Regions from separate parts of the Oxobacter pfennigii genome, predicted to be linked through region 1. Evidence: riboswitches for the same ligand, from Rfam matches in the RefSeq annotation. Region 1 holds a riboswitch; each other region holds the start of a gene.

Evidence for each region. A riboswitch is a leader RNA that binds a small molecule or an ion and turns the genes downstream of it on or off. The one in region 1 is predicted to bind cyclic di-AMP.
Region 2: it holds a riboswitch for cyclic di-AMP, as region 1 does, so the genes downstream of both, OXPF_RS20130 (cell wall hydrolase) here and OXPF_RS01815 (cell wall hydrolase) in region 1, are expected to answer to the same signal.
Region 3: it holds a riboswitch for cyclic di-AMP, as region 1 does, so the genes downstream of both, OXPF_RS20860 (C40 family peptidase) here and OXPF_RS01815 (cell wall hydrolase) in region 1, are expected to answer to the same signal.

The regions. Positions count from the first base shown of each region.
Region 1 covers NZ_LKET01000016.1:30,143-35,718, reverse strand. Annotated here, with positions in the region: gene OXPF_RS01820 (AAA family ATPase) at 1-1,527, opposite strand, end outside; cyclic di-AMP (ydaO/yuaA leader) riboswitch at 1,714-1,836, shown strand; gene OXPF_RS01815 (cell wall hydrolase) at 1,837-2,409, shown strand; gene OXPF_RS01810 (DNA-3-methyladenine glycosylase family protein) at 2,531-3,400, opposite strand; gene trxA (thioredoxin) at 3,495-3,827, opposite strand; gene OXPF_RS01800 (NAD(P)/FAD-dependent oxidoreductase) at 3,833-4,705, opposite strand; gene OXPF_RS01795 (HAD family hydrolase) at 4,960-5,576, shown strand, end outside.
Region 2 covers NZ_LKET01000068.1:136,023-141,598, reverse strand. Annotated here, with positions in the region: gene OXPF_RS20150 (asparaginase) at 17-991, shown strand; gene OXPF_RS20145 (HpcH/HpaI aldolase family protein) at 1,005-1,784, shown strand; RNA gene ssrS (6S RNA) at 1,873-2,050, shown strand; gene OXPF_RS20140 (DUF378 domain-containing protein) at 2,225-2,431, shown strand; gene OXPF_RS20135 (DUF378 domain-containing protein) at 2,482-2,679, opposite strand; cyclic di-AMP (ydaO/yuaA leader) riboswitch at 2,986-3,135, shown strand; gene OXPF_RS20130 (cell wall hydrolase) at 3,140-4,003, shown strand; gene OXPF_RS20125 (diacylglycerol/lipid kinase family protein) at 4,119-5,024, shown strand; gene perR (transcriptional regulator PerR) at 5,104-5,532, opposite strand.
Region 3 covers NZ_LKET01000068.1:298,233-303,808, forward strand. Annotated here, with positions in the region: gene OXPF_RS20840 (cation-translocating P-type ATPase) at 1-1,830, shown strand, start outside; gene OXPF_RS20845 (hypothetical protein) at 2,063-2,350, opposite strand; gene OXPF_RS20850 (DNRLRE domain-containing protein) at 2,478-3,074, shown strand; cyclic di-AMP (ydaO/yuaA leader) riboswitch at 3,320-3,454, shown strand; gene OXPF_RS20860 (C40 family peptidase) at 3,456-4,202, shown strand; gene anfO (Fe-only nitrogenase accessory protein AnfO) at 4,450-5,100, shown strand; gene OXPF_RS20870 (hypothetical protein) at 5,122-5,576, shown strand, end outside.

The sequences.
Region 1 (5,576 bases):
AAATCTGGGTTCTATTATTACCTTGTCAAAGCTTCTTTCCTTGTAATACTTCATTGAGTTTTGAAGCTGGCTTTCCAAGCTTTCATTATTTATGGAAGGCAAAATCGGCGGAATATATATTATCCATTTGATAATATCTTCTTTTGCTCTTAAAGTATCAACGGTATTTCTCAATTCTGCAAAATCAATTTTGATTTTGTGATCGTGTCTGTCTCTTAAACTCAAAGATTCTTTATAATCATCAAGTTTAATCTCCCGTTCCATCTCCTTTTGTTGCCTGCCTCCACGGTAATAGGTTCCCTGGGATTGGACTGAGACGAGCCCCTTTTCGGGATATCTCAAGGCAGTCAGGCTTCCTCCCATGCTAGCGCCCTGGTCGATATTTATGGTATTATTGACAAAAACCGCCTTGGAAACGGGAGTATGTCCGTAAACTATCATAGGTTTTCCGTAATAATTCGCTGCCCAATCACCTCTTATAGGAAGCCCTTTATCGTCAACTTCCCCCGTCACATCGCCGTACAGTACAAAATCAATTATTTTTTTTGACAGCTTTCCAATCATTTCTTCCTTTATTCCTGCATGGGCTACAACAAGATTGCCATTGTCCAGCATCAAATAAAGAGGAGAATTTTCATATAGCTCCAAAAAATCATTTTTAATTTTCTTTGCTTCGCTTTTTTCAAGCTTTTCGTATTCCTTGACCGTAGTTTCCAATCCATTCTTTATCTGCACCTTGCTGCCTTTTAAGTATCTGTAAAATTTATTGCAGTGATTTCCGGGTATATAAAGGGCATTTCCCGAATTGACCATATTGATGACGGTCCTTATAGTATCCATTGTCCTTGGTCCTCTGTCCACGATATCACCTGCGAATACAACCTTTCTTCCGTCAGGATGGCTGTATTTGAATCCATTTTTTCTGTAACCAAGTTTGTCTAGGAGCATTTCAAGCTCGGTACAGCAGCCGTGAACATCGGAAATTATATCAAACAAAGCTTTATCTTCAGTTTCTATATTATAGGAAACAATTTCATGTTTGAAATCATCGGCATCATTCTCATTCAGTACGATCACTTTGTCAAATCCCTCGTTTTCAACAGATTTTAAAGATTTAAGAAAAGCAGCATATTGTTTTTCTATAACATAACGCGACACCTTTCTTTGTCTTAAATTATTTCTTTCAATGGCAATTTCAGTGGATATATCAAATGCCAAGAGAATAGAATAATAATTATTGTCCTCTGCCAGGTCTAAAAGCTTTCTTCTTGCCTCGTGAGATACTGCCGTCGAGTCTGCAACCACTAATTTTTTAAGGTTCATTCTCTTTTTTATAATGTAATAAAAAAGTTCAAAGGCCTCTTTTGATACTTCCATATTCTCTTCATCATCGGAAACCAGAGCCCTGCATCTGTCAGAAGATACAACTTCAGTATCCTTGAAATTTTTAAGCGCAAAAGTAGACTTACCGCATCCGGCAATGCCGCAAAGCACAATAAGGGAGGTTGCAGGAATCTCAATCTTCATATTGCTCCACCTTTCACATAATACTTACCGTGAATTTCGGCCATTGCCCGGAGTAATTCTAAAATTACAGCTTATATAATAATTCTACGTCAGTTAGGTTAATTTCATCCATATTATATGAACAACATAATTCAAAAATAAAAAATATAAAAGTCTTTTTCGAATATTTTTCTTAAAAAGACACATATTAAGAATAAGCCGAAGTTTAATAAAACACGGGGGAACCAAATTTGGGGTGAATCGCGAAAGCGTAGGTTATGCCTTTACCGAACCCGTCAGCTAACCTCGTAGGCAAAAGGGGGTATACACATGAAAAAAAGAGTATTTTTACTCGTTGTTGCAGTGCTAATCGGATTAGGATCAGGCAGTGCATTTTGCAGGGATTCAAAGGACGATGACAGCACCTTCATCAAAATATTCACGCCATATCATAATATGAAAAGTGTCAATGTTCCTTCTGAAAATTCTTTGTCCGTTACAGCCTTTAAAAGCAATGAATCAAATAATTTCAAGTATGAACTTACAGATGATGAAGTTGAGCTTATTGCGAAGGTTGTATATGCTGAAAGCAAAGGTGAACCCTTCATTGGAAAAATAGCTGTTGCCTCTGTTATAATCAACAGGCTGTCGCATCCTGAATTCCCCAAGACTATTAAAGATGTTATATACGAAAAAAATGCTTTTTCCTGTCTGGATGAAAGGTATATGGATATAAATCCGGATGCTGAATCCTATATGGCAGTGGATGAGGCACTAAGGGGAAATGACCCTACAGATGATGCAATTTTCTATTATAATCCGAAATCTGCGACAAGTACTTGGATGAAAAATGCCACTAAAAATAAACCAACAACAATAGGCAGACATGTGTTCTTCAAATAAAAAACAAAAGCCGTATTAATTTACGGCTTTTGTTTTTTATTACGAAGTAACAAGGTTTCCGGGACCCGCTAGCAATCTTTGATTGCTATTAGCGGGTGGGGTTCTTATTTTTTTTAAAAAGCTATACGCTTATTTCCTTGCCCTTCAAATCCCTGGCATAGTAAAACAAATACTGCTGGGCAAAACCCGCTAATTTTTTAAACTTCTCCTGTCCGAATTTTTCTATTTTAGGCAGGCTGACATCTGGAGCAAGATAAAAATGCTGCATAACCCTTTTTACCCACACATCAACAGGGAAAGCCTCATAATAATACATTGAAAAAAGCAATATGCAGTCAGACACCTTAGGCCCTACCCCGGGAAGCTTCATGAGCTCATTTCTGGCTTCAGCATAAGTAAGGTTTTTCAAATTATATAGGTCTATCTCTTTGTTAATTACCATTTCCACAGTCTTTTTTATATATTTTGCCCGAAAGCCTGTATGGCAGCTTTCAAAATCCTCAACAGATGCATCTTTTAAATCTTGAGGGGAAGGAAAGGAATGATAAGTATTTCCTTTATATACAACAGGCTTTCCCCACTTTTCGGATATTTCTTTTATGGCTCTTTTAATCATGGGTATCCTGTTATTTGCAGATATAATGAATGAAATCAAAGTCTCCCATTCGTCCTGTTTTAAAATTCTTATGCCTTCTCCGAAGCCAATGGCTTCTTTTAGAGTATCATCCTCTGAAAGCTCGTTTTTGATTTTTCCATAATCCCTTCCCATATCGAAATAATCATACCAGAGACCATCAAATTCCTTCTTATCCGTATTATCCAATACAAGGGTTTGTCCATCTTTTTTCACATTAATTACTCTTCCCTGTACGACGCCGGTATAGCTTCCGTCACCTTCTTCATACCACCTGAAGCACTGGCCGCAATCAAATACATGTTTAGGCTCAAAATCCCGAATATTCTCTATGATAACTTTCCCGCCATCTTCCATAATTCTATTGTTCAAAGTAGTTCCACCTCCTTAGCCGATATAAATACATATATATTATTAAAACATAAAACCTGGCCTTACGCCAGGTTTTTAGTTATTTCAACAAAGTTTCAACAGCATTTTTAAAATCATCTCTTGATAAAAGGCCTACTGAGCCCTTTGGAGTTTCACCGCTTTTAAAATAAGCAACCGTAGGTATGCTTCTTATGCCGTATTCCATGGAAGTCTTGGGATTTGCGTCGGTATCAAGCTTGCAGAACTTTACTTTACCTTCGTATTCGGCAGCTACTTCTTCAAAAATCGGTGCAAACATTTTGCAAGGACCGCACCATGTAGCCCAAAAATCCACTACTACCGGAATATTCGATTCCAATACTTCCTGATGAAAACTATCATCTGATAAAACTACAATATTCTTTCCTGCCATATTATCTACCTCCTGAAATTTCTGATATACTCAATAATTTTTAAACCTGCAATTGCTCCCTGGCCTACTGAGACAGATACCTGTTTTATGGTGCCGGCACAATCTCCTGCAGCATACAGGCCCTTTAGATTGGTCTTTTGTTCGTCATCGACTTCTACTGTCCCGTCTTTTATTATAACACCGAGTTTCCTTGCAAAATCAACGGAAGACGCAGTGCCATAAGCAATAAATACAGCATCGAATTTTTCCTCATTACCGTCCTCAAATATAATGCTTTCCAAAAATTCTCCGCCATTTAATGATTTGAGCTTCCCTTCAAAAATCTTTACACCTTCAAAATCTACAGTCTTTTTGTTTCCGTTGGTCAAAAGGGTAATATCTTCAGTGAAATGCTTCATTTCTTCCAATTCGTTTTTGGCATATTCATTATATCCTAAGATAGCTACCTTTTTTCCTTTGTAAAAAAATCCGTCACAGGTGGTGCAATAATGGATACCTTTACCTTCAAACTTATCGATATTTTCAATGATTATGCTTTTCTTTTGCGAACCGGTGGCAAGAAGCACAGCATTTGAATGGTAAGTACCCTTCCCTGTTTTTACTGTATATTTATCGACGTAATCAAATTCCAGAGCTATAACCTGATCCTCTATAATGCCGGTGCCCAGCCTTTTAGCCTGATTTTCACCCTGTTTAAGCAATTCACTTCCGCTTATGCCGTTTTCAAAGCCAAAATAATTATCAATAAGATGGGCTTTTGATAAACTGCCGGCTTCTCCTATTATCAAAGTCTTAAGATTTGCCCTCGAGGTATACAGGGAAGCTGATATCCCCGCCGGGCCTTTTCCGATTATTATTACATCAAATACATCATTCATATGGTATACCCCCTGTAGGTATATTAACATAAAATTATTTCCAAGTCAACATATGGAATTTACTTTTTAACATAAACTTTATGTTGTTTAAAAATAAGGTATGATATAATGAATCCTGCAAGGATTCATTGTGATACGAATTTTACTATGTAAAATTCGCGATATAAAGATTTCAATTGGCACAGTCATTTGAAATCTTTTCATGATATAATTTAATATACCTTGAATGTGTGTTTATATACGGAGGAGACAAAATGTTTGATAATTTTGACGCAGTAATATTTGACATGGACGGTACATTGATTGATTCCATGTGGGTATGGAGGCGGGTAGACGAGGATTTTCTTCAAAAACGCAATATCGAAGTTCCGGTCAATCTTCAAAAAGAAATAGAAGGCAGCAGTTTTCTTGAAACCGCCCAGTATTTCAAAGACAGATTTAATCTTAATGAAAATATTAGTGATATAGTTGCTGAATGGATTTGCCTGGTAAAAAATTATTATGAAAATGTAATTGCATTAAAGCCGGGAGCCTTTGATTTTATTAATATGGTCAAGGAAAACAACTTAAAGATCGGCCTCGCCACTTGCAATTCAAGGGATTTGACCGAAATAATCCTGAAGCGTACCGGCATCGATGTCTTTTTTAATGCGGTAGTTACCGGAAGTGAGGTTACCAAGGATAAGACATGTCCCGATATTTTTCTTGAAGCTGCGGCACAGCTTGATGTGCACCCTTCAAGATGCTTGGTCTTTGAAGATACCCTGTCAGGCGTGCAAGGCGCAAAGAGAGCGGGAATGACTGCCATTGCCGTACATGATGAATTCTCTCATCCCTACAAGGAAGAAATCGCCAGTACCGCCGACAGGTA
Region 2 (5,576 bases), on a different contig from region 1:
ACGAAAGGGGATAGATATGAAGAAAATTGCCTTAATATTCAATGGCGGCACTATTACAATGAAGGTGGACGAAAGGATAAAAGCTGCGGTACCTACCTTATCCGGTGAGGAAATAGTGGCAATGATTACCGGCATTGAAGAATTTGCGAAAATTGAAATAGATACATTTTCAAATTTGCCGGGACCTCATATTACCCCTGAAAAAATGCTGGAGCTTTCAAAATATGTGCAGAAGGTTTTAGACAGAAAAGAAATAGATGGTGTTGTTATAACCCATGGCACTGATACCCTGGAAGAAACAGCTTATTTTTTAGACCTGACAATAAAGAGCCATAAGCCCGTCGTTGTAACCGGTTCCATGCGAAACAGCTCGGAGCTTGGCTATGACGGTCCGGCCAATTTGTCGGCTTCCATATGTACGGCAATAGCAGATGAGGCAAATAACAGGGGAGTACTGGTAGTTTTAAACGGCGAGGTTAACTGTGCCAGTGAGGTTACAAAAACAAATACCATGAGTCTTGATACATTTAAAAGCCCGGAGTTCGGGCCCATAGGCATAGTGGATAATAACGAGGCTCTTTTTTTTAGAAACAGGATTAACAGGCACAATATAGAAATACGGTCTTTAGAAACAAGGGTGGAGCTTATAAAATGCGCGGCGGGTATGGATACCAAATTCATCGATTACTGCATCGAGAAGGGAAGCCGGGGAATTGTAATTGAAGCATTAGGCAGAGGGAACTTGCCGCCACAAATGGCCAAGGGTGTAAAGGGCGCTATAGATAAAGGAATAGCCGTTGTGATGGTATCCCGCTGCTTTGAAGGAAGGGTTTTAGCAACCTATGGCTATGAGGGAGGCGGAAAGGAATTAAAGGATATGGGAGTTATTTTCGGTGAATATCTACCCGGCCAAAAAGCCCGCATAAAGCTTATGATTGCTCTAAGCTATACCGATAATATAGAAGACATAAGAAAGATATTTGAAAAGTAATTGGAGGTTTAATATGAACAGTATAATTAAAAAAATGGAAGGTAAAAAAACAGTCATAGGTCCTTTTGCTGCTGTTTGCGCCACTGAAACAATTGAAATGCTGGGTTTGGCGGGTTTTGATTTTTGCATAGTAGACGGAGAACATGGGCCGGGAACGTTTTTAACCCTTCAGAATGCTTGTATTGCAGGGGATAATAAGGATCTTGACATATCAATAGTTTATAGGGTGCCTGAAAACACTAACGCAGCTATTGGACATGCATTAGACATTGGGGCGGCCGGGGTGGTAGTTCCCCATGTAGATGATGTGGAGTCGGCAAAAAGGGCGGTTAAGGCAGCAAAATTTTATCCACTAGGGGATAGGGGAATGCATGGGGTGGTAAGAGCCGCAAGATACGGAAACATAAATATGGATGAATACATAAAAAAGTCAAATGAAGATACCATGCTCATGATCCAAATAGAAGGAATGGAAGGCTATAATAATCTGGATGATATCTTAGAAGTTAAAGGTATTGATGGTATATTCATAGGACCATATGATCTTTCCCAATCCATGGGAGTACCTGGGCAGGTAAACCATCCGGAAGTCATTGAGAGGATAGAAGAGATTATTGAAAGGATAAAAGCTAAAAAAGAAGATATGTTCATCGGAATTTTCACAACGGATGTTGAATCATCAAAAAAATGGGCGGACATGGGAGTTCAGTTTATTGCATATCAGATTGATACAATGATATTTTCGGCTGCTGCCAAAGCTGCAGTAAATAGTCTGAGAGACAAAATAAAGTAATGTCACCCCCATAAATTACCGCAGTCTTAGTCCTTGAAAGAGGGTAAGGGCGGTGTTATAATATGAGTGAACAAACAAAGAGCATAAAGTCTTCCTGAGGTGCTCGAGTAACCTTGTATGTTCAACCGACAGAATGAATACGGGAGTTCGGAGTTTTGTATATTATGTCACGCCTGCTTGTACAGGAAGACAGAGGATATGAACAGGACACCCACCTGCTGTAAGGCGGGTATGAACATGCAGGAAATCGGCATCATGGGACTAAAAGGTATATAGAACCTTACCTTATGGGTAAGGTTTTTTTTATTTTCTGAGAAATCCTTAATATATAAAAAATTATGAATAGAAACATTAAGCATCAAATATATTTAGAATGAAATGGCAAACTTAAGTTATGTAGAATGGATGTTGCCAATACATATATTTGGAGGGAGGATTTTATGAAGCTTGATCTGTTTGATTGGCTGGCACTTATTTTAGTAGTTATAGGAGCTATTAACTGGGGACTTTTAGGATTGCTTAATGTGGATTTGGTTGCGCTTATCTTCGGAGGGCAGATGGAATTTGTGAGCAAGGTAATATACAGCATTATTGGACTTGCCGGGGCTTATATGATTTATATGCTTACCAAGCTAAAGAGAGCGTAAAAAATCCCATCTTAAAACTCCGGTTTTGAGATGGGATTTTTTAACGGTATCTATCTGACAGGCTTGCGCTCTTTAAACAGCAATGAAATGGAATAAACTCCGGCGGCTCCTATAAGAGTATATAGAGCTCTGCTTATAATTGAGCCCTGGTCTCCGAAAAGGGCGGACGCAAGGTCAAACTGAAATAAACCAATTAAGCCGTAGTTCACCGCCCCAATTATCATTAATATTAACGCCAATCTATCCATTTGCTCACTCCTTAGTGCTTATTTGTTTACTCATTGCAATGTCTACATTATATTTTGCATTAGTTTTTAATTATATGCATTTCTGTTTTAGGCTATAAGCTGCAATAGAATGATTGGAAAATTATTGTTAGCTATATTTGGTATGACACAATATTTAAGAGGATAATTGGACATGCGTGTGTTATGAGCCTGTCTTTTAAAAACATCAAAGGTCATGAAAGATATAACCACAAAAACGGCTTTGCCCCAAATCCCTTTTTTTTATATAATGTCCATAGCCTTAAAATAAGTTAGGGCCAGCTTGCTAATACATTTACGCTGAATCCCGCATTGCGGGTACGGAGGAACCAGTTTTGGGGTTAATCGGCATTAATATTTAAGCTTGTATTAATGCAGTAGGGAACCTTTCATCCCGAACCCGTCAGCTAACTTCGGAAGCAAATAGAAAGGGGAAACACAAATGAACATAATAAAAAAGGCGTCAATGTCCATGATGATTGCATTGGCATTGACGGCACCTGTGCTGTTTAATGGGCATGCATTTGCTGCATCAACTTTGGCAGTTAAAAGCACAGGGGCGGAAGTCTTAAAGCTTCAGGAGAATCTTAAGGCATTGGGGTACTTTAACGGAAGCAATCCTACAGGAAATTACGGAACCCTGACAAGATTTTCAGTAATGAAATTTCAGGCAGCCAACGGTTTAAGCACTGACGGTATTGCAGGGCCGGCAACATTATCCAAAGTTGATACACTAATTGGCGGAAAGTCACAAGACCTGTATACCGTAAATGAAGGGGATACTCTGTGGATTATATCCCAAAAATATGGGACAACCTCTGACAGGCTCAAAATTATAAATTCTTTAGCTGGTGATACAATTTATCCTGGTCAGAAATTAAGTACTTTAGATGAGGCAAAGACAGTATCTGAGGCAGCTTCAGTAACTGCAGAAGTCTCAGAGGAAAATATTTACTGGCTGGCAAGAATAATAGAGTCCGAAGCTTCAGGAGAACCATATTTAGGAAAGGTAGCCGTAGGAAATGTTATTTTAAACAGAATGGAATCAAAGGACTTCCCTGATACAATAAAAGAAGTTATCTTTGATGACTACAAGGGTATACCTCAGTTCAGCCCTGTAGCAGACGGAACCATATACAATACTCCAGGTACCGACAGTATCAAGGCCGCAAAAGAAGCATTAAGCGGTTCAAGACCAGTAGGAAATGCCACGTATTTCTTTAATCCTGACAAGTCGGCGGGAGAGTGGATAGTAAAGAATAAAACATATCTTACAAGAATCGGAGAACATGTGTTTTATCAATAATAAATAAAGCTCCCTTATTAAGGGAGCTTTATTTATTATTGATATTATCTTTATAAAGGCTTTTGACATGTGTAAAATATAATTATCTTGGAATTATACATCGGGGGTATTGTTGATGAAGGTTCTTTTTATAATAAATCCCGCTGCCGGAAAAGGCAGGGCGTTAAAGGAAGCTCCTGTTATTAAAGCAGTGATGGAAAAGTGGGAAAAAATAGAATATGATATAGCATATACCGAAAGAATAGGACATGCTGTTGATATTGCAAAAGCCGGTTGTAAAAATGGATATAAAATAATTTTCGCCGTAGGAGGGGACGGGACGGTAAATGAGGTGGTAAACGGTACTGCAAATACAAATACTGCCCTTGCCATACTGCCCTACGGTTCCGGAAATGACTTTTTTCGCAGCCTTGGAATAAAGGGAGATACGGAAAAAATAATAAACGACACCTTAAATGGACAAATAAAAAATATGGATATAGGTATTGTGAATGGCAGGTATTTTATCAATATTTCAAGCGTAGGATTTGATGCAGAGGTGGTATTGGCCACAAACAAAGCAAAAAAATTCCTTTCAGGAAGCATAGCTTATATTGCAGCACTCATAACAACTATATTTAAAAGAAAATCCGAAAATATAAAGATGCTTATTGACGAAGGGGAAGTTGAAAAAAAGGTTCTACTGGCTGCCGTAGCAAACGGAAGGTTTTATGGCGGAGGGATGGAGGCAGCGCCATATGCAGTCTTAGATGATGGACTATTTGATATTTGTTTTATAGAAAATATGCCTAAATTTAAAATGCTGGTATTATTTCCTCAGTTTATGAAAGGAAAACATGAAAAATTTAAGGAAGTTAAATTTTACAGGTCAAAAAAGGTATATATAGAATGTGACAGACCGCTGCCGTTAAATATCGACGGAGAAGTATACAAAGAGAAAAGCATCCGCTTTGAGATAATAAATAAAGGTTTTCTTTTGGCTGCGCCGTTACAGGAAGCCATGTCTTCTGTTATGGATTAAAATAATTTTCCGGTTAATCTGGTCCTTTTAAAATATACATAAAAAATACGCCAAAGATCTAGTCCCCGGCGTAATAAATTTAATTACTGCTTTCATCTGAGGTTTTGCATTCGGGACAAATTCCATAAAAGTAAACTTTACTTGACAATACTGTGTATTCTGTGTGTTTCTTTACAGCTTCATTAATATGGGACAAATCAGCATCTTCAATATCATCGACTTTTCCGCATTTATTGCAAACAATATGGGAATGGGGTTGAGTATTGGAATCATATCTGAAATTTCCCTCACCTACGTTAAGCTCCATTACAAGTCCGATTTCCTCGAGAGTTTTCAGTGTTTTATAAACTGTTGCCAAACTCATGGTTGGATATTGTTCCTTTATGGTATTGTATATTGTTTCAGCAGATGGATGGGCTTTTGTATTTTTTAACATTTCATATACAGCTATTCTTTGAGGAGTAAGTTTTAAACTTTTAGGCTTGAAAGCAGCTGCTAAATTATTCATATTGATCACCCTTAAACAATAATTATTATTTCTTGAATATTATT
Region 3 (5,576 bases), on a different contig from region 1:
GCTGCAATTCCCGAGGGTCTTCCGGCTATAGTCACAATTGTACTTGCCATGGGCGTCCAGAGGATGATTAAGGAAAATGCAATAGTAAGAAAGCTTCCGGCTGTTGAAACCTTGGGTTCTGTAAACGTAATATGCTCCGATAAAACAGGCACGCTGACACAGAACAAAATGACAGTAATAAAATTCTATGCCGGCAAAACGATGGATGATGTTTCTGAACTTAATACAACGAAAAAGGAACATAGGCTTTTGATAGAAAACCTGGTACTTTGCAACGACTCCACTTACTCTGTAGAATCAAAAACCGGAGACCCGACGGAAATTGCACTATTAGAAGCCGGAGTCAAGTTCAATATATTCAAAAACGAGCTTGAAAAGCAGCACCCCAGGATAAATGAAGTGCCTTTTGATTCGGACAGAAAATTGATGACCACTGTAAACAAATATGGGGACGAATATTTTGTATACACAAAGGGTGCCGCCGATAACCTTCTTAAAATATGCAAAAACATCCACTTAAACGGTGAAATAGTTCCTTTAACCGATGCAATAATAGATGAAATAATGGATAATGCAAACACAATGTCTGATGATGCTCTGAGGGTTTTAGGCGCAGCATACAAGACAATTGGATCATCGAATGTCGCCATAGACTCTTTAGAGAGCGAATTGACCTTTATAGGACTTATAGGTATGATAGATCCGCCAAGGCTGGAAGTTAAAGATTCCATAGCTTTGTGTAAAAAGTCGGGAATCAAAACCATAATGATAACAGGCGATCATAAAAATACCGCCTTTGCCATAGCAAAGGAGCTTGGAATTACCGATGATTTATCCCAGGCGATATCCGGCACCGAACTTGATAAATTATCCGATGCGGAACTTGAAGATAAGATAGATAACTTGAGGGTATTTGCCAGGGTTTCTCCTGAACACAAGGTCAAAATAGTAAAAGCCTTTAAATCCAAAGGAAACATTGTATCCATGACAGGAGACGGCGTTAATGACGCACCTTCCCTAAAAGCCGCTGACATCGGCGTTGCCATGGGTATAACAGGAACAGACGTTGCAAAAGGCGCATCCGACATGATACTTACTGACGATAATTTCAAGACCATAGTATCTGCCATAGAAGAAGGACGAAATATTTACAACAACATCAAAAAATCCATTATATTCCTTTTATCCTGCAACACCGGTGAAATTATCGCATTGTTCTTTGCCATACTGTTTGGATGGGCTTCCCCTTTAAAACCCATACACATTCTGTGGGTTAACCTGGTAACGGATACGCTGCCGGCATTATCTCTAGGTGTCGACCCTGGAGATCCTAACATAATGGAAGAAAAGCCCCGTAATCCAAAGCATAGCCTGTTTTCAGGCGGTGCAGGCATTAGCCTTATATTAAACGGTATACTCATAGGTATTTTAACACTGGCAGCATTCATAATAGGTGCAAGGGTATATTCAGGAGCAACATCCCTGTTCCCCATATTCCCGGATAATATATCCGAAGAAGCACTGACTCATGCCCAGACCATGGCCTTTGTGGTACTTAGCGTATCCCAGCTTGTGCATTCCCTTAACATGAGAAGCACAAGAAAGTCCATATTCCAGGTTGGCTGGTTCACAAACAAGTTCCTTCTGATATCTATCGTAATAGGCATACTCCTTCAGGATGTAGTTATAACAGTGCCCTTCTTAAGAGAGGTATTCAAGGTGTTTAACCTAACTTCCGGCGACTGGATTACCGTTGGATTATTATCCATAGTTCCCCTTGTTGTAAATGAAATAGTTAAAATTTTCCTGAGAATGAAAAAAGAAAATTAAACTAACAATAAAAAAATATCATTCAAAAAATTCAGGCTGCCGCTTTAGTGGTTGAATAACTTATTGGGCGGCAGCCTTTTTTACCATATATTAGAGCATTGTAATACGAAAACGGTGAACTTGCTTAAGTAAGTTCATCGTTTTCGTAATAATGGGTGTCTCATCCAATGCTTAACTTAATTACGTTGACTTGACAGGGAGCAGTTCATTTCACCAATTTCTTTCATGTTACTTATGCAGTATAATAGATTTTTCCTTCTGTAGCATTGATCTCCGATATAAAAGTTACTCCGGGTGTATATGCAAAATTTCCTGTAGCTGGTATTTCCGTTCCGGCAGTTATCGTAAACGGGAACACGACATCCTCAGAATTAGTCCCATCCGAAAGATGAGCGCTGTAGTAAATTACAGTTCCGTTTTGAACCGTAGTGCCTTCATAATTAAATATGAGTTCTACAACACTATAAGGTGAATTTTCAGATAATGCTGTCACGTTTGCAGCAACATTAACAATAGCCATGAATAAGCCTCCTTGCGGTTATTCTGTATAAAAAGATAACTAGCTTTCTTTTACAGTTACAGTATATGCCAGGATTTTCAAAAGTTGTACAGTCGCACATGTCAAAGCACTGCATATTATGTAAGGGGTGAGAACAGTGAGTGTAATAGATTTACGTCCTCAATCGGCATTTAATTATTCCACAGACAGCTTCTATCGGGAGAAGCCAAAGCAATCTCTGTTATTGGGCTATGAAAAAATAATCTATTTGTTTTTCAATTGGCCCCTCTGGTTATGCAAGTGCGTTTTACTAAAAGCCAAATTGATTCTTTTTAAACTTCCGTATGATACATGCAATATGGGGAAAGTTACAAGTAAGAAAAATACCAAAGCTCACTACACCCTGTATCCATTGCTCGAAGTTTTCAACGTCTGCGGTTGTATGCATACACCGCCAGCTGTAGATTTGAGTCGATGTGTAACTTTTGAAAACTCATACAGACGCAGTTATACCGAAATCGACGTCACACAAATTGTACAGGACTGGAGCAATGATACTTTGGAAAACAACGGATTTCTACTTATGGGCAAAGATAATTCACCTTATATTTTCTATGCATCAAGCCAGCATCGCATATCCGAGATGCGTCCTATGCTTAGACTGACTTGCAAATACGCTGAACGATTCTGCACATTACAAACGGTTCCTTGTGACGTGAAGATATCTAAACCCGTCCAGGTATAAATTAATTCAACCAATATCGTGGTCAGGCCAGAGAGGGAAAATGTTGTTTCTTACTCTTTTTTTGTCACAAAAAGTTAACATTGTTCCGAAATGCCACTTGTTGCCTAGGTTTAAGGTTCAGACAATAGAGATGATAAACATAACAGAATTGACATTAGGCGACAAAAGTTCTATCATAATTTTGTGCAGCATATTTTGGACAACCTTTAATGCTAAAAGTAGGACAACCTGTCAAAATATGCACCGCACAAAAAAAGCTGAATCTCCTTTTCAGGGAGTACGGAGAAACCAAAATTGGGGTTAATCCATCTTTGTATGGTAGGGACGCCTCTTTGCCCGCACCCGTCAGCTAACTTCGGAAGCTAAAAATAGGAGGATAGAATGAAACGGCTTAAATTCGCAGTGTTTGTTTCAACAATGCTTGTTATGTTTGCTTTTCTCTCTGCTACTGCCTATGCCCAAAGCACCACAGGCACGGTTAATTGCACCGGATATCTCAATTTGCGCCAGTCACCGGGCACTGATTATCCCGTCATAGGCAAGCTGTATCCCGGGACAAAACTCACTATTGAAGAAACCTCAGGCAACTGGCACAAGGTAACTTTTGACGGTATTACAGGCTGGGTTGCGGGTGAATACGTCTTACTGGATACAATCCCATCAATTGATTTAAGTTCCAGGGGCTCTGATGCAATAATTGCGCCTGAAGTACCGGCTGCAGCTGTAACACCGGCTGCCGAAACTGTAACAAAAGCACAGCAGATAATTGGAACTGCCGAAAAATACTTGGGCATAAAATATGTTTACGGCGGTTCGTCCGAGCGGGGTTTTGACTGCTCCGGTTTTACCCAGTTCGTATTTAAAAACAACGGGATAAGCTTAAACCGTACAGCCTCCACACAAGCCTATCAGGGTACAATCATTGAAAGGTCACAGCTTCAAATGGGCGATTTGGTATTTTTCGATACCAACGGAGGCCATAACAACATCACTCATGTAGGCATATACATAGGAGACAGCACATTTATTCATGCAGCCTCAGGCTATGGCGGCAAAGTACGCTACAGCAGTTTATCGGAAGATTATTATAATCGCAATTACATGACTGCGAGAAGAATCATAAACTAACATTACAAGTGCTCTGATATTTTGGAGCACTTCTTTTATATCGTAAATTTTGGCTGCGATGTACATTGCAAATAAATATTTTTTTTGCTATAATACTAAAAACATTCTTAGGGGCAGTAAAAATTATATATTTCAAGGGTTAATAAGGAATTTTTGCAAAGGTGCAATGTTTGCTTACATTGTACCTTTTTTGCATTTAATTATTTAATTTACAAGGATTATTATGAAGAAAGAGAGGATGATGAGAATGAAAAAGAATATTGAAATTGCAGTTTTATTGGATAAGAACGGAGATACATCGTCTGTAGATGATAAAGGCATTATAAAGATTTATAAAAGGGTACGGGGTAAATGGACAGTATTAAAAGAAATCCTCTTTTACCTTGACAGCTCGTCAGGGCTTAGATCCATCAGGGATCAGATTTCCGCCATAATTGACGAGCTTGGTGACTGCAGGGTATTTGTAGGTGAAAAAGTAAACGGGCTTGTTTATAACATCCTTGAAATGAAAGGATTCAATTCCTGGGAATTTGAGGGCAAACCTGCGGATTTTTTAGATTATATACAGGGGAAAGAGACCGAAGCTGAAAGTTCAGAATCCCCATGTGAAGCAAAATTCCCTCCCATACCATACCCTGTTGAGGCAAACCAGAATGGATATTATTTCATGGATCTAAAGCCGCTTCAGAATATAAAATCCAATGTTTCTTCAAAACAGGCGCTGCTGCCTTTTTTGAAAAACACACGATTTTATGAACTGGAGATTATATGCAGCCATGTACCCCAATGGTTTGAAATAGAATTTGAAAGGCTCAACCTTAAAGGCAATATAATCAGCAGAGAAAACAATGAGTATAAAATTATTGTTCGTCCCAAAACCTGCAATGCAGCAGAATAAAACATTAAGAAGGAGGCTAATATGAATAAAATAAATATCAAGTACGGCACTTTAAAGGGAATAACCCATTTAGAAACTTATGAAAACGGAGGCATCAAAGAATGTACGATAGATGAACTTAACGAGATTGAAACTCCTTTTGGAAAATTCGTTCCTCAGTATGTGGATGATGAAGCCAGAAGAAAAAATACAAGTTCTCTGTCCTTTTATAAAAACGGGAATTTAAAATCCTTATCCCTCCAGGAACAGACGGCTATAAAAACGGACTACGGCCTTATTCCGGCTGAATATGTAACCTTTTATGAAGATGAAAGTATAAAGAGAATCTTTCCGCTGAACGGAGAAATAACAGGCTATTGGACAGAAGAAAACGAATACAGCCTGGCTCAGGATTTTGAATTTGTCTTTTCCTTCGGGATCATAAAAAACAAAATCATAGGTATTTTCTTTTATCCGTCAGGAGAGATAAAAAGCCT